Regions from separate parts of the Cytobacillus sp. FSL R7-0696 genome, predicted to be linked through region 1. Evidence: a T-box and tRNA genes for the amino acid it is inferred to sense, from the RefSeq annotation. Region 1 holds a T-box; the other regions hold tRNA genes.
What was found. The T-box of region 1 lies ahead of MKX29_RS15915 (valine--tRNA ligase). A T-box ahead of a tRNA ligase gene usually reads a tRNA of that ligase, here a tRNA-Val.

Region 2: it has a tRNA-Val gene. The T-box ahead of MKX29_RS15915 (valine--tRNA ligase) is inferred to sense a tRNA for this amino acid. The anticodon was not compared.
Region 3: it has a tRNA-Val gene. The T-box ahead of MKX29_RS15915 (valine--tRNA ligase) is inferred to sense a tRNA for this amino acid. The anticodon was not compared.

What each region holds. Positions count from the first base shown of each region.
Region 1 covers NZ_JBBOWA010000001.1:3,077,749-3,084,964, reverse strand. The annotation lists gene MKX29_RS15925 (PilW family protein) at 1-1,182, shown strand, start outside; gene MKX29_RS15920 (bifunctional folylpolyglutamate synthase/dihydrofolate synthase) at 1,310-2,608, opposite strand; gene MKX29_RS15915 (valine--tRNA ligase) at 2,681-5,326, opposite strand; T-box leader at 5,403-5,640, opposite strand; gene ysxE (spore coat protein YsxE) at 5,948-7,015, opposite strand; gene spoVID (stage VI sporulation protein D) at 7,126-7,216, opposite strand, start outside.
Region 2 covers NZ_JBBOWA010000001.1:2,767,297-2,774,512, forward strand. The annotation lists rRNA gene MKX29_RS14410 (23S ribosomal RNA) at 261-3,193, shown strand; rRNA gene rrf (5S ribosomal RNA) at 3,505-3,621, shown strand; tRNA gene MKX29_RS14420 (tRNA-Val) at 3,631-3,706, shown strand; tRNA gene MKX29_RS14425 (tRNA-Thr) at 3,723-3,798, shown strand; tRNA gene MKX29_RS14430 (tRNA-Lys) at 3,813-3,888, shown strand; tRNA gene MKX29_RS14435 (tRNA-Leu) at 3,906-3,990, shown strand; tRNA gene MKX29_RS14440 (tRNA-Gly) at 4,003-4,077, shown strand; tRNA gene MKX29_RS14445 (tRNA-Leu) at 4,084-4,172, shown strand; tRNA gene MKX29_RS14450 (tRNA-Arg) at 4,188-4,261, shown strand; tRNA gene MKX29_RS14455 (tRNA-Pro) at 4,270-4,346, shown strand; tRNA gene MKX29_RS14460 (tRNA-Ala) at 4,369-4,444, shown strand; tRNA gene MKX29_RS14465 (tRNA-Met) at 4,470-4,546, shown strand; tRNA gene MKX29_RS14470 (tRNA-Ile) at 4,560-4,636, shown strand; tRNA gene MKX29_RS14475 (tRNA-Ser) at 4,643-4,735, shown strand; tRNA gene MKX29_RS14480 (tRNA-Met) at 4,749-4,822, shown strand; tRNA gene MKX29_RS14485 (tRNA-Asp) at 4,826-4,902, shown strand; tRNA gene MKX29_RS14490 (tRNA-Phe) at 4,922-4,994, shown strand; tRNA gene MKX29_RS14495 (tRNA-His) at 5,004-5,079, shown strand; tRNA gene MKX29_RS14500 (tRNA-Gly) at 5,082-5,152, shown strand; tRNA gene MKX29_RS14505 (tRNA-Ile) at 5,160-5,236, shown strand; tRNA gene MKX29_RS14510 (tRNA-Asn) at 5,247-5,321, shown strand; tRNA gene MKX29_RS14515 (tRNA-Ser) at 5,325-5,415, shown strand; tRNA gene MKX29_RS14520 (tRNA-Glu) at 5,419-5,490, shown strand; gene glgB (1,4-alpha-glucan branching enzyme) at 5,669-7,216, shown strand, end outside.
Region 3 covers NZ_JBBOWA010000001.1:2,529,149-2,536,364, forward strand. The annotation lists rRNA gene MKX29_RS12930 (16S ribosomal RNA) at 1-1,347, shown strand, start outside; rRNA gene MKX29_RS12935 (23S ribosomal RNA) at 1,740-4,672, shown strand; rRNA gene rrf (5S ribosomal RNA) at 4,945-5,061, shown strand; tRNA gene MKX29_RS12945 (tRNA-Glu) at 5,092-5,166, shown strand; tRNA gene MKX29_RS12950 (tRNA-Val) at 5,171-5,246, shown strand; tRNA gene MKX29_RS12955 (tRNA-Thr) at 5,262-5,337, shown strand; tRNA gene MKX29_RS12960 (tRNA-Lys) at 5,352-5,427, shown strand; tRNA gene MKX29_RS12965 (tRNA-Leu) at 5,437-5,518, shown strand; tRNA gene MKX29_RS12970 (tRNA-Gly) at 5,540-5,614, shown strand; tRNA gene MKX29_RS12975 (tRNA-Arg) at 5,618-5,691, shown strand; tRNA gene MKX29_RS12980 (tRNA-Pro) at 5,700-5,776, shown strand; tRNA gene MKX29_RS12985 (tRNA-Ala) at 5,790-5,865, shown strand; tRNA gene MKX29_RS12990 (tRNA-Met) at 5,893-5,966, shown strand; tRNA gene MKX29_RS12995 (tRNA-Ser) at 5,983-6,075, shown strand; tRNA gene MKX29_RS13000 (tRNA-Met) at 6,090-6,163, shown strand; tRNA gene MKX29_RS13005 (tRNA-Asp) at 6,167-6,243, shown strand; tRNA gene MKX29_RS13010 (tRNA-Phe) at 6,263-6,338, shown strand; tRNA gene MKX29_RS13015 (tRNA-Tyr) at 6,352-6,435, shown strand; tRNA gene MKX29_RS13020 (tRNA-Trp) at 6,439-6,512, shown strand; tRNA gene MKX29_RS13025 (tRNA-His) at 6,519-6,594, shown strand; tRNA gene MKX29_RS13030 (tRNA-Gln) at 6,611-6,682, shown strand; tRNA gene MKX29_RS13035 (tRNA-Cys) at 6,687-6,757, shown strand; tRNA gene MKX29_RS13040 (tRNA-Leu) at 6,762-6,843, shown strand; tRNA gene MKX29_RS13045 (tRNA-Gly) at 6,861-6,931, shown strand; tRNA gene MKX29_RS13050 (tRNA-Ile) at 6,939-7,015, shown strand; tRNA gene MKX29_RS13055 (tRNA-Asn) at 7,026-7,100, shown strand; tRNA gene MKX29_RS13060 (tRNA-Arg) at 7,116-7,189, shown strand.

The DNA.
Region 1 (7,216 bases):
ATTTCTAGTGATGTAATTGATGTTCAATTCACTCTTGCAGGCGGAGAAGATACTTTCAGTGTTCATACTAAAATAAACAAACTGCTGTTAGGAGATAAAGAGGACGATTCTGGAAACGAGGAGAATCCCGGCGACGGAGGAGGGGGCGATGATAATGGCGAGGACCCTAATGAAGGAGAAAATTCTACTTGCTCTGACAGCTTCTATCAATGTATGATTGAAAGTCAACTATTTATCCATGGTTCCTCATTTGCCTTTCATGGTAACCGAATCAATGGTAGCGATGCAACCATATATATTGGGGATTCATTAAAAACTACCCAGATTAATGGCGGGGCCTTAAGTAGTGTTTCTAATCTATTTATAGATGGAGATGTAAATTTACAAGGAGGTAGTGCAGGATTAGGATCAGCCTCAAAGCCAGGGCAAGTTTGTATTAACGGCGACTTTTCAGCCACAGGTGGACGTTCTATATATGGTCATACCGTTGTGAATGGAAGGGCCAATATTAAGGATACGACTTTTTATCAACCTCTAACCATAATGAAGGATGCAGTGTTACCTGGAGGAACATATAAAGATATCGTACATATTGGTGGTGACACTTACATCAAAGATGCTTACTTTGAGAAGGCGCTTTTTTCTCATCAAGACTTGACGGTTGATTGGACTCCATCCTTTTCTCCTTACGCTTTAGCAACATATGTTGGAGAATTGTATCATCCGAATAATATAAATTTATCCGCTTATCAAAAAGGAACATCTTTAGAAAAGTTAACGAGTTGTAGCATCCCTTCTTACCCTCTTCTTAAAACCAAACCAGCAGGATGGTATGAAGCAAATGGCTATGGTTCCTCAGTAAAAAGTGAAAATATGAAATTATTTGGAGGAGATATTACCATTTCTCCATATCTTGACGAAAAATACCGTTATATAAACTCCTTTTCAAAAGCAGTAATTATTGCTACCGGTGATGTATATATCGGTTCACAAAGTCAATGGATTGAACGATTTAGCGGAGTCGTATTTGCTCCATATGGAAGTGTAACCTTTTATGGAGGAGAATTTAATGGTAGTATCATTGCTAAAAATGGCGTTTACCTTATGAGTGGGGGAACAACAGTGAACTATATCCCGATTAGTGATTTTTTTGCTCAAGAAAAGGATTTCCCTCTTGAATAAGACACATAATGATAAAACGCCAATTGCTCTATTCATGTTGGTCAACTAAAAAGTAAAGGGCGATTCTAAAAGCTATTTGACGCCCTTTACTTATACGGCTACGAGCAATATCCATCGTAACCAATCATTATTGATGAGCGAAAAAACGCTTTACTTCAGAAATAAAGTATAGGGAACCTGTAATCACTAAAACATCATTTTCACGCATCATTTCTTTCGTTTCTTTTATTGCTTCTTGCCAATCAGCTGTAACTAAATGATGATTCTTTTGACTGATTGCAGACAGTTCCTCAGCTTTTGCCGCACGAGGGAAATCAAACCCTACAAAAGTAATCGCTTTCGCACAATCCTCCATTCTTTGAATCATGCCTTGCAGTGGTTTGTCCTTTAATGCTGCAAAAATAAAATAAATATCACGATCGTGATAGCGCTTTTCTAATTCGTCACAAACAGCAGCCATTCCTTCTTCATTATGTGCTCCGTCTAAAATCGTTAGTGGGCCTGTTGCCACGCGCTCAAAACGACCGGGCCAATACGTTTTCTTCAAGCCTCTCCCTATGCTTTCTTCTGAAATCACAAAGGAAAAATATTGATTCAGAAAATCAATCGCCATCAACGCCAAGCTGGCATTTTCTACTTGATGAACACCTGGCATCGATATTTCTAAATAGTCTCTTTGACTAAATGTATTCTGAAAAGAAAAGGACTCACCTACTTCTGTCGATACGATATGCTCCGCTTGGAATTGCTTATTTGCTTGATAAAGTTTTGCATGTTTTTCTTTTGCTGTCTTTTCGATAACAGCCACTGCCTCATCTTGCTTAACACCAGTAATAATTGGTGTTCCAGGCTTTATAATCCCAGCTTTTTCAGAGGCAATCTTCTCAATCGTATCACCTAATATCGCTGTGTGATCAAGACCGATATTTGTAATGATAGATAATAGGGGATGAAGGACATTTGTTGAATCTAGTCTGCCACCTAATCCTACTTCAAACAAAGCAATATCAACCGGTTCAATATGGGCAAAATAATGAATCGCCATTGTTGTTATAATTTCAAATTCAGATGGCTCTCCTAGTTCTGATCCTTCGAGCTCTACTGCAAGCGGATAAATATCATTCACTAGCTGGACAATATCTTTATCAGAAATCGGCTTGCCGCCTAATGTAATCCGTTCATTGAATTGCTCTATATATGGAGAAGTAAATGTACCTACCATAATCCCTTCTGCTTCAAGGATTGAGTGGATATAAGCTAGTGTCGAACCTTTACCATTCGTTCCCCCTATATGTATAACCTTCAGTCTTCTTTCTGGATGATTCAACTTTTCCATCATCCATTCCATCCTTTGTAATCCTGGTTTGATCCCAAGACGAAGACGAGAATGAATCCAACCAATTGCTTCTTCATATGTTGTAAACATTTCTATCTGCCACCTTTATTAATATAACCATTATAAGAGGAGACGATATTTCGCCTCCTCTCCTATTATACCTTATTCACCTTTTAATTCGTTCATTCTTGCTTCAACTGCTGAACGTTTTTCGCTATAATCTTGTTCTTTCGCTTTTTCTTCAGCGATCACTTTTTCAGGTGCTTTCTTAATAAAACCTTCATTGCTTAATTTTTTCTGAACACGTTCTACTTCTTTATTTAACTTATCCCATTCTTTTTGTAAACGAGCAATTTCTTCATCAATATTAATTAAACCTGCTAATGGCAGAATAATTTCTGCTCCAGTAACAATCGCTGTCATCGCTTTATCAGGTGCTTTTGCATCAATCGCAATGGTTAATTGCTCAGGATTACAGAAGCGTTCAATATAACCAACATTTTTACTTAAAACCTTCTGTACTTTTTCATCTTTTGTTTTGATGAGCATATCAATCTTCTTACTCAATGGTGTGTTTACCTCTGCACGAATATTACGTACAGAACGAATAATTTCTACAAGCAGTTTCATTTCTTCTGCTGCTGCCTTATCGGAAAGCTCTTCATTCACAGTCGGCCAAGAGGCAACTGTAATCGATTCTCCTTTATGAGGAAGGTTTTGCCAGATTTCCTCTGTAATAAACGGCATGAATGGATGCAATAATCTCATTGTTTGGTCTAGTACATAAGCGAGAACAGATCTTGTTGTCTGTTTAGCTGCTTCATCTTCACCGTATAATGGCAGTTTTGCCATTTCAATATACCAGTCACAGAAATCATCCCAAATGAAGTTATAGAGGATTCTGCCCACTTCACCAAACTCATAACGATCGGACAACCTTGTTACCGTTTCAATTGTTTCATTTAAGCGAGTTAAAATCCATTTATCTGCAACCGATTTTTCACCGGTTAAATCAATTTCATCATAAGTTAATCCATTCATGTTCATTAAGGCAAATCGAGAAGCGTTCCATATTTTATTGGCAAAATTCCACGTAGATTCTACTTTTTCAAAGCTGAAACGCAGATCCTGGCCTGGTGAGCTTCCTGTTGATAAGAAATAGCGCAAGGAGTCTGCACCGTATTTCTCAATTACATCCATTGGATCAACGCCATTACCTAGTGACTTACTCATCTTACGACCTTCCGCATCGCGAACCAATCCATGAATAAGTACATCTTTAAATGGACGACCACCAGTAAATTCAATACCTTGGAAAATCATTCTAGATACCCAGAAGAAAATGATATCATAGCCGGTTACTAACGCATCAGTCGGATAATAGCGTTTAAAATCAGCACTTTCTTCATTCGGCCAACCTAATGTGGAGAATGGCCATAACGCGGATGAAAACCATGTATCAAGCACATCTTCATCTTGTTTCCAGTTCTCACTATCACTCGGTGCTTCTGTTCCTACATATACTTCACCTGTTTCCTTATGATACCAAGCTGGGATGCGATGACCCCACCATAGTTGACGAGAAATACACCAATCACGAATATTTTCCATCCAGCGTAAATACGTATTTTCAAAACGATCTGGAACGAAGTTGACTTTATCTTCACCCTTTTGCAAATCAACCGACGCATCCGCAAGTGGTTGCATTTTTACAAACCATTGTGTAGATAAATAAGGTTCTACAACCGCCCCACTACGTTCTGAATGACCCACAGAATGAAGATGCTCTTCAATTTCAAAAAGAATACCTTCTTCTTGCAAATCTTTAACGATTTGTTTACGGCATTCAAAACGATCTAACCCTTGATATTTGCCAGCATTCTCATTCATTGACCCGTCTTCATTCATTACTAGAATTCTTGTTAAGTTATGACGATTACCAATTTCAAAGTCATTCGGGTCATGAGCTGGTGTAATTTTCACTGCTCCTGAACCAAATTCCATGTCAACATAATCATCTGCAACAATCGGAATTTCTCTTCCAGTTATAGGCAGTTTCACCGTTTTACCGATCAAATGTTGATAACGCTCATCTTTAGGGTGAACGGCAACCGCTGTATCACCTAACATCGTTTCAGGTCTTGTTGTCGCAATTTCAATATGGCCGCTACCATCTGTTAATGGATAGCGCATATGATAGAACGCACCTTGCACATCTTTATGGATAACTTCTATATCAGATAAAGCTGTTTTAGTAGAAGGGTCCCAGTTAATAATATACTCGCCTCTATAAATCAAGCCTTTATTATATAAAGCAACGAAGACTTCTTGTACAGCATCTGATAACCCTTCATCTAATGTAAAGCGTTCACGGTTATAATCTAGACCGAGACCAAGCTTAGACCATTGTTGTCTAATATGTCCTTTATATTCATTCGTCCATTTCCACGTTTCTTCTACAAACGCTTCTCGACCTAAATCATAACGGCTTTTTCCTTCTTCACGAAGTTTTTGCTCAACCTTTGCTTGAGTAGCAATACCTGCATGGTCCATACCAGGTAACCACAGAACATCATAGCCTTGCATGCGCTTCATTCTCGTCAAAATATCTTGAAGCGTTGTATCCCATGCATGACCAAGATGCAATCTTCCCGTTACATTTGGTGGCGGTATCACAATAGTATAAGGTTTTTTCTCCGGATCATCTTTTGCCTCAAAATATTTTCCTTTTAACCACCAATCATAACGACCTTGTTCAATAGACTGAGGGTCATATTTTGTTGGCATCGTGATATTATTCTCTTCCATCGCCTATTCATCCTTTCTCACATTCGCTTATCGTTAACAATCAAACAAAAGCAAAATAAAAAACTCCACTCGTCACAAAAAGGACGAATGGAGTTGCTTCCGCGGTACCACCTTTTTTTCAATTACCATAAACTTTAGTAATTGACTCTCGAATGGATAACGGCGTTCCCGTCTTTCGCTAATAATAGAACCTACGTTCACGAAAGAAGCTCCAGGGCGACCTTCCAATGGGTTCGCTTAGAAAATCTCACAGCAATTGATTTTCCTCTCTTAAAGCAAAGCGCCAATGTACTCTTCCCTATCAAAGCTTTTCATTTGTTTGAATATAAAGTAATACTACCTAAAAACAGTCACTATAGTCAATAAGGATGACCAATTTTTTTTATTATATACATGATAATGAAAAAAGGGAACAAACCTGTAAAAAAATTGCTCCTATTTTGAGCCTGCCTATGTATGAGGCAATTATGCGCGGGATGAGGATGCAAGAGAAATCCACAACCTAAATGTAAACTTTCGAGGAGAGGTAGAAAGGTATACTCTATGATATAGACCTTGCTTTTACAGAGGGCGTTTAATTTTCATTTGGATTCTCTTAAAATGAATATAGGAGCCCAGTTTTTATCCATTTTGGGCTCCTTCTTGTTCTGCATTCGCTTTCTCAGCTGCTTCTTGTGCTTGTTTTTTCTGACGCTCAATTTCATCAATTCTCATGGCCACATATTCCGTATTTTTTAATAACCAAAATTGCCTTTGTATATGCTCTACATGCTTTCTTTCATTCTTTTTTGACTTACCATTATGATATTTTTCTGCTGCGCGAATGACAGGCCCTGGATGAGCAAAATAACTTTGAAATAACAGCATTTCATCTTCTCTAAACGGATAATGCTTAAAATAAGTGTAAATCCAATCGACAGCATCGTCGGCACGCTTTGGAAAGGTTTTTAAAGACCTTGATAAGAACGGAAGAAGATCATGCATAGGTGAACTTCTCTTCGCTTCTTCAAAATTCAAAAAATAGCCATATCCGCGCTCATCATACAAGAAATGTTCGGTAGAAATTTTTCCATGTATAACAGCTGTACGAACTTTTTCCTCTTCCTTCGTTTTTTCGTACCAATCCTTTAACTTCTTGGTTGAGAAAGTTAACGCTTGAGCGATATCATTATAATATTGTGTAAACATCAATTCATAAGGAGATAAATATTCCCTAGATTCACATGTTTCAATAAAACCATCCAAAAATTCACTCTGCTTTTCCCATTCTAGTAACGTATTTTCATAATGCTCTTCACGTTCTTCCTTAGAAACTTCCACTTCTTTCGTACTTAAGACATGCAAGCGAGCAAGTTCTCTAAACATTTGTTGATGCCGTTCAAATTGATCTTCTTTAATCTCATTAGGTAGCCAAGGCATTAAATAATACAGCTTTTGGTTGTGTAAAACGGCATACCTACCATCAACCGTCGGATAAATCGGGACGATCCGGTTGTACCCCATTTGGTATAATTGTTGAATATAACGTATGAAGTCCGCACCATGATTTGCTTTTATTTTTTTCAAAGAAAAAACACCTTTGCTAGAGTAAACTTTTTGAACGCTACCAAAACTTTCGATGAAATTAGGCTCAAGTGCATAGTGTTTTAAGATTGGACCATATTTTTTTAATCTATTTTCCTTTGCCACTTAGACCACTCTCTTTCCTCGCTTACCTAAACTGTGTAAGTAAACAAGTGACACTGATAAAAATGCGAGCAGACCGATGGAGATCTGCTCATAATGTGCCCCCTTACCCGCTAGTTTGTAACAGCTACAGGGATATATAAAACTTGGCCTTCATGCACTTCTTGATTCAATTCTAGTTGATTGGCTCTCATTAATGTTTGT
Region 2 (7,216 bases), 310 kb from region 1:
TCATCAATCGTTCTTTGAAAACTAGATAATGTAATGAAGAAGATTACCGAGTAATCGCCACCTTAGTTATTTTCTCTCTATTTAATAGTAATAGAGTAAAGATACTAAACTTTTTTTAAAACACACAACCGTGAGGGTTGTGAGAAGCAAGCAGTTCAAGGAAGCGAGCGAGGAAACACCGGAGTGTGCGTCTTGTGCACATGAGGATGTTGACGAGTGAGCTGACGCCGAAATGCGTAGCTTATCGCAAGCCGAACAATGGTTAAGTTAATAAGGGCGCACGGTGAATGCCTTGGCACTAGGAGCCGATGAAGGACGGGACTAACACCGATATGCTTCGGGGAGCTGTAAGTAAGCTTTGATCCGGAGATTTCCGAATGGGGAAACCCCCTATCCGTTATGGGATAGGATCCATACCTGAATACATAGGGTATGGAAGGCAGACCCGGGGAACTGAAACATCTAAGTACCCGGAGGAAGAGAAAGCAAACGCGATTCCCTGAGTAGCGGCGAGCGAAACGGGATTAGCCCAAACCAAGAGGCTTGCCTCTTGGGGTTGTAGGACATTCTATACGGAGTTACAAAGGAACGAGATAGACGAAGAGGTCTGGAAAGGCCCGCCATAGGAGGTAAAAGCCCTGTAGTTGAAACTTCGTTCCCTCCAGAGTGGATCCTGAGTACGGCGGGACACGAGAAATCCCGTCGGAAGCAGGGAGGACCATCTCCCAAGGCTAAATACTCCCTAGTGACCGATAGTGAACCAGTACCGTGAGGGAAAGGTGAAAAGCACCCCGGAAGGGGAGTGAAAGAGATCCTGAAACCGTGTGCCTACAAGTAGTTAGAGCCCGTTAATGGGTGATAGCGTGCCTTTTGTAGAATGAACCGGCGAGTTACGATTACATGCGAGGTTAAGTTGGACAGACGGAGCCGTAGCGAAAGCGAGTCTGAATAGGGCGAATGAGTATGTGGTCGTAGACCCGAAACCAGGTGATCTACCCATGTCCAGGGTGAAGTCCAGGTAACACTGGATGGAGGCCCGAACCCACGTACGTTGAAAAGTGCGGGGATGAGGTGTGGGTAGCGGAGAAATTCCAATCGAACTTGGAGATAGCTGGTTCTCTCCGAAATAGCTTTAGGGCTAGCCTCATGCGTAAGAATCTTGGAGGTAGAGCACTGTTTGGACTAGGGGCCCTCATCGGGTTACCGAATTCAGACAAACTCCGAATGCCAAAGATTTATCCATGGGAGTCAGACTGCGAGTGATAAGATCCGTAGTCAAGAGGGAAACAGCCCAGACCACCAGCTAAGGTCCCAAAGTATACGTTAAGTGGAAAAGGATGTGGAGTTGCTTAGACAACCAGGATGTTGGCTTAGAAGCAGCCACCATTTAAAGAGTGCGTAATAGCTCACTGGTCGAGTGACTCCGCGCCGAAAATGTACCGGGGCTAAACGTATCACCGAAGCTGTGGATTGAACATCGTTGATGTTCAGTGGTAGGAGAGCGTTCTAAGGGCGTTGAAGCTAGACCGTAAGGACTGGTGGAGCGCTTAGAAGTGAGAATGCCGGTATGAGTAGCGAAAGATGGGTGAGAATCCCATCCACCGAATGCCTAAGGTTTCCTGAGGAAGGCTCGTCCGCTCAGGGTTAGTCGGGACCTAAGCCGAGGCTGAAAAGCGTAGGCGATGGACAACAGGTTGATATTCCTGTACCACCGTATTCTGTTTGAGTGATGGGGGGACGCAGGAGGATAGGGTAAGCGCACGATTGGATGTGCGTCTAAGCAGTTAGAGGGACCATGAGGCAAATCCCATGGTCATATACCTTGAGCTGTGATAGCGAGGGAAATTTAGTACCGAAGTTCTTGATTCCACACTGCCAAGAAAAGCCTCTAGCGAGGAATAAGGTGCCCGTACCGCAAACCGACACAGGTAGGCGAGGAGAGAATCCTAAGGTGAGCGAGAGAACTCTCGTTAAGGAACTCGGCAAAATGACCCCGTAACTTCGGGAGAAGGGGTGCTCATTAGGGTGTTAAAGCCTTGATGAGCCGCAGTGAATAGGCCCAGGCGACTGTTTAGCAAAAACACAGGTCTCTGCGAAGCCGCAAGGCGAAGTATAGGGGCTGACGCCTGCCCGGTGCTGGAAGGTTAAGAGGAGAGGTTAGCTCACGCGAAGCTTTGAATCGAAGCCCCAGTAAACGGCGGCCGTAACTATAACGGTCCTAAGGTAGCGAAATTCCTTGTCGGGTAAGTTCCGACCCGCACGAAAGGCGTAACGATCTGGGCACTGTCTCAACGAGAGACTCGGTGAAATTATAGTACCTGTGAAGATGCAGGTTACCCGCGACAGGACGGAAAGACCCCGTGGAGCTTTACTGTAGCCTGATATTGAATTTTGGTACAGCTTGTACAGGATAGGTAGGAGCCTTAGAAGCCGGAGCGCTAGCTTCGGTGGAGGCGTCGGTGGGATACTACCCTGGCTGTATTGAAATTCTAACCCACATCCCTTATCGGGATGGGAGACAGTGTCAGGTGGGCAGTTTGACTGGGGCGGTCGCCTCCTAAAGAGTAACGGAGGCGCCCAAAGGTTCCCTCAGAATGGTTGGAAATCATTCGTAGAGTGTAAAGGCACAAGGGAGCTTGACTGCGAGACCTACAAGTCGAGCAGGGACGAAAGTCGGGCTTAGTGATCCGGTGGTTCCGCATGGAAGGGCCATCGCTCAACGGATAAAAGCTACCCCGGGGATAACAGGCTTATCTCCCCCAAGAGTCCACATCGACGGGGAGGTTTGGCACCTCGATGTCGGCTCATCGCATCCTGGGGCTGTAGTCGGTCCCAAGGGTTGGGCTGTTCGCCCATTAAAGCGGTACGCGAGCTGGGTTCAGAACGTCGTGAGACAGTTCGGTCCCTATCCGTCGTGGGCGCAGGAAATTTGAGAGGAGCTGTCCTTAGTACGAGAGGACCGGGATGGACGCACCGCTGGTGTACCAGTTGTCTTGCCAAAGGCATCGCTGGGTAGCTATGTGCGGAAGGGATAAGTGCTGAAAGCATCTAAGCATGAAGCCCCCCTCGAGATGAGATTTCCCATAGCGCAAGCTAGTAAGATCCCTGAAAGATGATCAGGTTGATAGGTTAGAGGTGGAAGTGTGGCGACACATGCAGCTGACTAATACTAATCGATCGAGGACTTAACCAAAAACGAAAAGCGAAAGCGCCTTGCACAGGTGCGACAAGCATAAGGCAGATTTGACAGGAGGTTGTTCTTTAACCTCATGACAGATTTGACTTATGACCTCGAGCACCTAGGCGCTGTAGCTAGACAATACGAAATGCGGGCGGCTCCAAGCCGCCGCAGCTAGACAGCACTACTTATGTAGTACGTCAGCACGCATTCAGGCGATTACTCAAAATAATCTTCTTCAACATTACCTAGTTTTCAGAGAATGATTTAAAATTTCTCTTGAAATTTTCATAAAAGACGTTATAATAATAAATGTCTTTAAAAAGTCCGGTGGCGATAGCGAGAAGGTCACACCCGTTCCCATACCGAACACGGAAGTTAAGCTTCTCAGCGCCGATGGTAGTTAGGGGCTGTCCCCTTGTGAGAGTAGGACGTTGCCGGGCATACATATTGGAGGATTAGCTCAGCTGGGAGAGCATCTGCCTTACAAGCAGAGGGTCGGCGGTTCGATCCCGTCATCCTCCACCATTTTTTGTGTGTATTTGCCGGCCTAGCTCAATTGGTAGAGCAACTGACTTGTAATCAGTAGGTTGGGGGTTCAAGTCCTCTGGCCGGCACCACTCGTGCTTTGTACGAGCCATTAGCTCAGTTGGTAGAGCATCTGACTTTTAATCAGAGGGTCGAAGGTTCGAGTCCTTCATGGCTCACCATTTGATCATCTTAATATGCGGGTGTGGCGGAATTGGCAGACGCACCAGACTTAGGATCTGGCGCCGCAAGGCGTGGGGGTTCGACTCCCTTCACCCGCACCATTTTAAATATTTGCGGAAGTAGTTCAGTGGTAGAACATCACCTTGCCAAGGTGAGGGTCGCGGGTTCGAATCCCGTCTTCCGCTCCAATATGTGCCGGGGTGGCGGAACTGGCAGACGCACAGGACTTAAAATCCTGCGGTAGGTGACTACCGTACCGGTTCGATTCCGGTCCTCGGCACCATTCTTTTAAAATTAAGCGCCCGTAGCTCAATTGGATAGAGCGTTTGACTACGGATCAAAAGGTTAGGGGTTCGACTCCTCTCGGGCGCGTTATGTTTCGGGAAGTAGCTCAGCTTGGTAGAGCACTTGGTTTGGGACCAAGGGGTCGCAGGTTCGAATCCTGTCTTCCCGACCACTAGATATACATATTTATTTTAGGGGCCTTAGCTCAGCTGGGAGAGCGCCTGCTTTGCACGCAGGAGGTCAGCGGTTCGATCCCGCTAGGCTCCACCAATTAATTTTATACAATATATTCTATGGCGGTGTAGCTCAGCTGGCTAGAGCGTACGGTTCATACCCGTGAGGTCGGGGGTTCGATCCCCTCCGCCGCTACCATAGATAGAATGATGGACCTTTAGCTCAGCTGGTTAGAGCAGACGGCTCATAACCGTCCGGTCGTAGGTTCGAGTCCTACAAGGTCCACCATTATTCGGAGGAATACCCAAGTCTGGCTGAAGGGATCGGTCTTGAAAACCGACAGGGGTGTTAAAGCCCGCGGGGGTTCGAATCCCTCTTCCTCCGCCATTCATATTATTATCGCGGGGTGGAGCAGTCCGGTAGCTCGTCGGGCTCATAACCCGAAGGTCGCAGGTTCAAATCCTGCCCCCGCAATCTGGTCCGGTAGTTCAGTTGGTTAGAATGCCTGCCTGTCACGCAGGAGGTCGCGGGTTCGAGTCCCGTCCGGACCGCCATTTACATATTTATTATTTTGGCTCAGTAGCTCAGTCGGTAGAGCAAAGGACTGAAAATCCTTGTGTCGGCGGTTCGATTCCGTCCTGAGCCATTTTTTATGGCGGTTGTGGCGAAGTGGTTAACGCATCGGATTGTGGTTCCGACATTCGTGGGTTCGATTCCCATCAGCCGCCCCATTGCGGGTGTAGTTTAGTGGTAAAACCTCAGCCTTCCAAGCTGATGATGAGGGTTCGATTCCCTTCACCCGCTTAAATAGGGGCCTATAGCTCAGCTGGTTAGAGCGCACGCCTGATAAGCGTGAGGTCGATGGTTCGAGTCCATTTAGGCCCACCATTTATATTATTCCGCAGTAGCTCAGTGGTAGAGCATTCGGCTGTTAACCGAACGGTCGTAGGTTCGAATCCTACCTGCGGAGCCATATGGAGAAGTACTCAAGTGGCTGAAGAGGCGCCCCTGCTAAGGGTGTAGGTCGGGCAACCGGCGCGAGGGTTCAAATCCCTCCTTCTCCGCCAGTTGGCCCCTTGGTCAAGCGGTTAAGACACCGCCCTTTCACGGCGGTAACACGGGTTCGAATCCCGTAGGGGTCATAAAAAAGAAGCTGTCAACATAAGTTGACAGCTTCTTTTTTATGTGGCTAACACTTTTGGATGTTATATTATCTGTCATTAGATGTCAAAATAATTTGAAAATTAACAAGGGATTTTTATACTTAAGACGAATTAATTAAGAAAGAGTAATGTAATACAAGGAGTGGAATGAATTAGAATGAATACAACTGCATACCCCACTGAATTCGAAATGCACTTGTTTCATGAAGGAAGCTTATTTAAGGCATACGAACTGTTTGGATCACACCGTCATAAAGAAGGAGATAATTGGGTTACTTGCTTTACTATCTATGCTCCACATGCCTCCTCAATATCATTAGTTGGCTCTTTTAATCATTGGAATGGCGAAGGTTTTTCATTGGAAAAAGTAAATAATGAGGGGATATGGACAATTCAGCTAGATGGAGATTTAACAGGAGAAATTTATAAATATGCAATTAAGAACAAGGATGAACAAACTTTTTTAAAGGCTGATCCTTTTGCTTTTTGTTCAGAATTACGACCCAGAACTGCTTCGATTGTCTATTCTTTAGAAGATTACAAATGGAAGGACCAAGGCTGGCAAAAGGAAAAACAACAAAGGAAAGCATTTTCAGAACCTATGATGATATATGAGATGCATCTAGGTACATGGAAAAAGAGGAATGGCCTTTTATTGACATACAGTGAACTAGCAGAAGAAATCATTCCTTACGTAAAGGAGCATGGTTTTACACATATTGAATTGATGCCTATAATTGAACACCCTTATGATCGTTCATGGGGGTATCAAGGAACAGGCTATTATTCGGCTACGAGTAGATATGGTGAACCAAAAGATTTAATGTTTTTTATCGATCAATGCCATCAAAATAATATTGGTGTTATTTTAGATTGGGTACCAGGACATTTCTGTAAAGATCAACATGGGCTATATTGTTTAGATGGTGAATATGTTTATGAATACGAAACAGAAGCTGATAGGGAAAATTTTGTTTGGGGTACAGCTAATTTTAATTTAAGTAAAACAGAGGTTCATAGTTTCCTCATATCCAATGCTATTTTTTGGATGGAAAAATACCATGTCGATGGATTTAGAATTGATGCAGTATCAAATATTATTTTTTGGCCTAATAACGAGAAGAGGGAAAATCCATTTGGTATTCAATTTTTACAGAAATTAAATAAAGCTGTGTTTGCTTATGATCCCTCTATCTTGATGATGGCAGAGGATTCTACTGATTGGCCCCAAGTAACGGCTCCTGTTCACTATGGCGGATTAGGTTTCAGTTATAAATGGAATATGGGGTGGATGAATGATGTATTATCTTATATGGAGAAAGCCCCAGGTGAACGACAATACCACCATAATAAAATGACTTTTTCTTTAATGTATGCATACTCCGAAAATTTTCTCTTACCGTTATCACATGATGAGGTTGTCCATGGGAAGAAATCCCTGCTAGACAAGATGCCAGGAGATTATTGGCAAAAATTTGCCCAATATCGTTTGCTCTTAGGTTTTATGATGACACATCCAGGTAAAAAGCTGTTATTTATGGGGTTTGAGCTAGGACAATTTGCCGAGTGGAAAGATGAAGAACAGTTGGATTGGCACTTACTTCAGTATGAAATGCATGCAAAAACGAATCATTATGTGAAGAAGTTAATAAAGTTATATAAGAGATCTAAATCATTATATGAATGGGACCACAGATCAGAAGGT
Region 3 (7,216 bases), 550 kb from region 1:
ATTGAAAGATGGTTCTGCTATCACTTACAGATGGGCCCGCGGCGCATTAGCTAGTTGGTGAGGTAACGGCTCACCAAGGCGACGATGCGTAGCCGACCTGAGAGGGTGATCGGCCACACTGGGACTGAGACACGGCCCAGACTCCTACGGGAGGCAGCAGTAGGGAATCTTCCGCAATGGACGAAAGTCTGACGGAGCAACGCCGCGTGAGTGATGAAGGTTTTCGGATCGTAAAACTCTGTTGTTAGGGAAGAACAAGTATCGGAGTAACTGCCGGTACCTTGACGGTACCTAACCAGAAAGCCACGGCTAACTACGTGCCAGCAGCCGCGGTAATACGTAGGTGGCAAGCGTTGTCCGGAATTATTGGGCGTAAAGCGCGCGCAGGCGGTTCTTTAAGTCTGATGTGAAAGCCCACGGCTCAACCGTGGAGGGTCATTGGAAACTGGGGAACTTGAGTGCAGAAGAGGAAAGTGGAATTCCAAGTGTAGCGGTGAAATGCGTAGAGATTTGGAGGAACACCAGTGGCGAAGGCGACTTTCTGGTCTGTAACTGACGCTGAGGCGCGAAAGCGTGGGGAGCAAACAGGATTAGATACCCTGGTAGTCCACGCCGTAAACGATGAGTGCTAAGTGTTAGAGGGTTTCCGCCCTTTAGTGCTGCAGCAAACGCATTAAGCACTCCGCCTGGGGAGTACGACCGCAAGGTTGAAACTCAAAGGAATTGACGGGGGCCCGCACAAGCGGTGGAGCATGTGGTTTAATTCGAAGCAACGCGAAGAACCTTACCAGGTCTTGACATCCTCTGACAATCCTAGAGATAGGACTTTCCCCTTCGGGGGACAGAGTGACAGGTGGTGCATGGTTGTCGTCAGCTCGTGTCGTGAGATGTTGGGTTAAGTCCCGCAACGAGCGCAACCCTTGATCTTAGTTGCCAGCATTCAGTTGGGCACTCTAAGGTGACTGCCGGTGACAAACCGGAGGAAGGTGGGGATGACGTCAAATCATCATGCCCCTTATGACCTGGGCTACACACGTGCTACAATGGATGGTACAAAGGGCTGCAAGACCGCGAGGTTTAGCCAATCCCATAAAACCATTCTCAGTTCGGATTGTAGGCTGCAACTCGCCTACATGAAGCCGGAATCGCTAGTAATCGCGGATCAGCATGCCGCGGTGAATACGTTCCCGGGCCTTGTACACACCGCCCGTCACACCACGAGAGTTTGTAACACCCGAAGTCGGTGGGGTAACCTTTTGGAGCCAGCCGCCTAAGGTGGGACAGATGATTGGGGTGAAGTCGTAACAAGGTAGCCGTATCGGAAGGTGCGGCTGGATCACCTCCTTTCTAAGGAATATACGGAATTAACTTGATGTTAGACTGTTCGTTCAGTTTTGAGAGTATAATCTCTCAAAATAAGATGAAAATAGCGAAGGATTCAAGGAAGCGTAAGCTGACGAGAATACCAAAGCTTACCATTCATTAATCGTTCTTTGAAAACTAGATAATGTAATGAAGAAGATTACCGAGTAATCGCCACCTTAGTTATTTTCTCTCTATTTAATAGTAATAGAGTAAAGATACTAAACTTTTTTAAGAAAACACAACCGTGAGGGTTGTGAGAAGCAAGCAGTTCAAGGAAGCGAGCGAGGAAACACCGGAGTGTGCGTCTTGTGCACATGAGGATGTTGACGAGTGAGCTGACGCCGAAATGCGTAGCTTATCGCAAGCCGAACAATGGTTAAGTTAATAAGGGCGCACGGTGAATGCCTTGGCACTAGGAGCCGATGAAGGACGGGACTAACACCGATATGCTTCGGGGAGCTGTAAGTAAGCTTTGATCCGGAGATTTCCGAATGGGGAAACCCCCTATCCGTTATGGGATAGGATCCATACCTGAATACATAGGGTATGGAAGGCAGACCCGGGGAACTGAAACATCTAAGTACCCGGAGGAAGAGAAAGCAAACGCGATTCCCTGAGTAGCGGCGAGCGAAACGGGATTAGCCCAAACCAAGAGGCTTGCCTCTTGGGGTTGTAGGACATTCTATACGGAGTTACAAAGGAACGAGATAGACGAAGAGGTCTGGAAAGGCCCGCCATAGGAGGTAAAAGCCCTGTAGTTGAAACTTCGTTCCCTCCAGAGTGGATCCTGAGTACGGCGGGACACGAGAAATCCCGTCGGAAGCAGGGAGGACCATCTCCCAAGGCTAAATACTCCCTAGTGACCGATAGTGAACCAGTACCGTGAGGGAAAGGTGAAAAGCACCCCGGAAGGGGAGTGAAAGAGATCCTGAAACCGTGTGCCTACAAGTAGTTAGAGCCCGTTAATGGGTGATAGCGTGCCTTTTGTAGAATGAACCGGCGAGTTACGATTACATGCGAGGTTAAGTTGGACAGACGGAGCCGTAGCGAAAGCGAGTCTGAATAGGGCGAATGAGTATGTGGTCGTAGACCCGAAACCAGGTGATCTACCCATGTCCAGGGTGAAGTCCAGGTAACACTGGATGGAGGCCCGAACCCACGTACGTTGAAAAGTGCGGGGATGAGGTGTGGGTAGCGGAGAAATTCCAATCGAACTTGGAGATAGCTGGTTCTCTCCGAAATAGCTTTAGGGCTAGCCTCATGCGTAAGAATCTTGGAGGTAGAGCACTGTTTGGACTAGGGGCCCTCATCGGGTTACCGAATTCAGACAAACTCCGAATGCCAAAGATTTATCCATGGGAGTCAGACTGCGAGTGATAAGATCCGTAGTCAAGAGGGAAACAGCCCAGACCACCAGCTAAGGTCCCAAAGTATACGTTAAGTGGAAAAGGATGTGGAGTTGCTTAGACAACCAGGATGTTGGCTTAGAAGCAGCCACCATTTAAAGAGTGCGTAATAGCTCACTGGTCGAGTGACTCCGCGCCGAAAATGTACCGGGGCTAAACGTATCACCGAAGCTGTGGATTGAACATCGTTGATGTTCAGTGGTAGGAGAGCGTTCTAAGGGCGTTGAAGCTAGACCGTAAGGACTGGTGGAGCGCTTAGAAGTGAGAATGCCGGTATGAGTAGCGAAAGATGGGTGAGAATCCCATCCACCGAATGCCTAAGGTTTCCTGAGGAAGGCTCGTCCGCTCAGGGTTAGTCGGGACCTAAGCCGAGGCTGAAAAGCGTAGGCGATGGACAACAGGTTGATATTCCTGTACCACCGTATTCTGTTTGAGTGATGGGGGGACGCAGGAGGATAGGGTAAGCGCACGATTGGATGTGCGTCTAAGCAGTTAGAGGGACCATGAGGCAAATCCCATGGTCATATACCTTGAGCTGTGATAGCGAGGGAAATTTAGTACCGAAGTTCTTGATTCCACACTGCCAAGAAAAGCCTCTAGCGAGGAATAAGGTGCCCGTACCGCAAACCGACACAGGTAGGCGAGGAGAGAATCCTAAGGTGAGCGAGAGAACTCTCGTTAAGGAACTCGGCAAAATGACCCCGTAACTTCGGGAGAAGGGGTGCTCATTAGGGTGTTAAAGCCTTGATGAGCCGCAGTGAATAGGCCCAGGCGACTGTTTAGCAAAAACACAGGTCTCTGCGAAGCCGCAAGGCGAAGTATAGGGGCTGACGCCTGCCCGGTGCTGGAAGGTTAAGAGGAGAGGTTAGCTCACGCGAAGCTTTGAATCGAAGCCCCAGTAAACGGCGGCCGTAACTATAACGGTCCTAAGGTAGCGAAATTCCTTGTCGGGTAAGTTCCGACCCGCACGAAAGGCGTAACGATCTGGGCACTGTCTCAACGAGAGACTCGGTGAAATTATAGTACCTGTGAAGATGCAGGTTACCCGCGACAGGACGGAAAGACCCCGTGGAGCTTTACTGTAGCCTGATATTGAATTTTGGTACAGCTTGTACAGGATAGGTAGGAGCCTTAGAAGCCGGAGCGCTAGCTTCGGTGGAGGCGTCGGTGGGATACTACCCTGGCTGTATTGAAATTCTAACCCACATCCCTTATCGGGATGGGAGACAGTGTCAGGTGGGCAGTTTGACTGGGGCGGTCGCCTCCTAAAGAGTAACGGAGGCGCCCAAAGGTTCCCTCAGAATGGTTGGAAATCATTCGTAGAGTGTAAAGGCACAAGGGAGCTTGACTGCGAGACCTACAAGTCGAGCAGGGACGAAAGTCGGGCTTAGTGATCCGGTGGTTCCGCATGGAAGGGCCATCGCTCAACGGATAAAAGCTACCCCGGGGATAACAGGCTTATCTCCCCCAAGAGTCCACATCGACGGGGAGGTTTGGCACCTCGATGTCGGCTCATCGCATCCTGGGGCTGTAGTCGGTCCCAAGGGTTGGGCTGTTCGCCCATTAAAGCGGTACGCGAGCTGGGTTCAGAACGTCGTGAGACAGTTCGGTCCCTATCCGTCGTGGGCGCAGGAAATTTGAGAGGAGCTGTCCTTAGTACGAGAGGACCGGGATGGACGCACCGCTGGTGTACCAGTTGTCTTGCCAAAGGCATCGCTGGGTAGCTATGTGCGGAAGGGATAAGTGCTGAAAGCATCTAAGCATGAAGCCCCCCTCGAGATGAGATTTCCCATAGCGCAAGCTAGTAAGATCCCTGAAAGATGATCAGGTTGATAGGTTAGAGGTGGAAGTGTGGCGACACATGTAGCTGACTAATACTAATCGATCGAGGACTTAACCAAAACGAAAAGCGAAAGCGCCTTGCACAGGTGCGACAAGCATAAGACGGATTTGACAGGAGGTTGTTCTTTAACCTCATGACAAATTTGACTTATGACCTCGAGCACCTAGGCGCTGTAGCTGGACAATTCGAAATGCGGGCGGCTACTAGCCGCCGCAGCTAGACAGCACTACGTAAGTAGTAGCCTACAGTACGCATTCAGGCGATTACTCAATAACAATCTTCTTCAACATTACCTAGTTTTGAGGGAACGATTCCCTTACAATTTTATAGTTCGGTGGCGATAGCGAGAAGGTCACACCCGTTCCCATACCGAACACGGAAGTTAAGCTTCTCAGCGCCGATGGTAGTTAGGGGCTGTCCCCTTGTGAGAGTAGGACGCTGCCGGGCAAACTACCCCATTTTTTGGGGTTATTTTTTGGCCCCTTGGTCAAGCGGTTAAGACACCGCCCTTTCACGGCGGTAACACGGGTTCGAATCCCGTAGGGGTCACCATTTTGGAGGATTAGCTCAGCTGGGAGAGCATCTGCCTTACAAGCAGAGGGTCGGCGGTTCGATCCCGTCATCCTCCACCATTTTTTTGTATATTTGCCGGCCTAGCTCAATTGGTAGAGCAACTGACTTGTAATCAGTAGGTTGGGGGTTCAAGTCCTCTGGCCGGCACCACTCGTGCTTTGTACGAGCCATTAGCTCAGTTGGTAGAGCATCTGACTTTTAATCAGAGGGTCGAAGGTTCGAGTCCTTCATGGCTCACCATTTAAATTTGCGGGTGTGGCGGAATTGGCAGACGCACCAGACTTAGGATCTGGCGCCGCAAGGCGTGGGGGTTCGACTCCCTTCACCCGCATTAGTTTTATAATGAATAGTTGCGGAAGTAGTTCAGTGGTAGAACATCACCTTGCCAAGGTGAGGGTCGCGGGTTCGAATCCCGTCTTCCGCTCCAGATGCGCCCGTAGCTCAATTGGATAGAGCGTTTGACTACGGATCAAAAGGTTAGGGGTTCGACTCCTCTCGGGCGCGCTTTATTTCGGGAAGTAGCTCAGCTTGGTAGAGCACTTGGTTTGGGACCAAGGGGTCGCAGGTTCGAATCCTGTCTTCCCGACCACGAATACTTTTTAGGGGCCTTAGCTCAGCTGGGAGAGCGCCTGCTTTGCACGCAGGAGGTCAGCGGTTCGATCCCGCTAGGCTCCACCAATTTAATTTTTATAAAATATATTTTATGGCGGTGTAGCTCAGCTGGCTAGAGCGTACGGTTCATACCCGTGAGGTCGGGGGTTCGATCCCCTCCGCCGCTATTGCTTTTTTATTAATGGAGGAATACCCAAGTCTGGCTGAAGGGATCGGTCTTGAAAACCGACAGGGGTGTTAAAGCCCGCGGGGGTTCGAATCCCTCTTCCTCCGCCATTAATATTTATTATCGCGGGGTGGAGCAGTCCGGTAGCTCGTCGGGCTCATAACCCGAAGGTCGCAGGTTCAAATCCTGCCCCCGCAATCTGGTCCGGTAGTTCAGTTGGTTAGAATGCCTGCCTGTCACGCAGGAGGTCGCGGGTTCGAGTCCCGTCCGGACCGCCATTTACATATTTATTATTTTGGCTCAGTAGCTCAGTCGGTAGAGCAAAGGACTGAAAATCCTTGTGTCGGCGGTTCGATTCCGTCCTGAGCCACCATTTATTCTTTTTTGGAGGGGTAGCGAAGTGGCTAAACGCGGCGGACTGTAAATCCGCTCCTTCGGGTTCGGCAGTTCGAATCTGCCCCCCTCCACCATCTAGGGGTATAGTTTAATGGTAAAACGAAGGTCTCCAAAACCTTTGATGTGGGTTCGATTCCTACTACCCCTGCCATTCATGGCGGTTGTGGCGAAGTGGTTAACGCATCGGATTGTGGTTCCGACATTCGTGGGTTCGATTCCCATCAGCCGCCCCATTTTTAAATATTTTGTTGGGCTATAGCCAAGTGGTAAGGCAACGGATTTTGATTCCGTCATTCGTAGGTTCGAACCCTACTAGCCCAGTTATGGCAGCATAGCCAAGTGGTAAGGCAGAGGTCTGCAAAACCTTTATCCCCGGTTCAAATCCGGGTGTTGCCTTTATGCCGGTGTGGCGGAATTGGCAGACGCGCACGACTCAAAATCGTGTTCCTTCGGGAGTGTCGGTTCGACCCCGACCACCGGTATGTTGAAGTTCTTAAATGCGGGTGTAGTTTAGTGGTAAAACCTCAGCCTTCCAAGCTGATGATGAGGGTTCGATTCCCTTCACCCGCTTAAATAGGGGCCTATAGCTCAGCTGGTTAGAGCGCACGCCTGATAAGCGTGAGGTCGATGGTTCGAGTCCATTTAGGCCCACCATTTATATTATTCCGCAGTAGCTCAGTGGTAGAGCATTCGGCTGTTAACCGAACGGTCGTAGGTTCGAATCCTACCTGCGGAGCCATACATATTTTAGTTTGCGCCTTTAGCTCAGCTGGATAGAGCAACAGCCTTCTAAGCTGTGGGTCAGAGGTTCGAATCCTCTAAGGCGCGTCAAAGCTCTCGCTGAAAAGCCCGCTA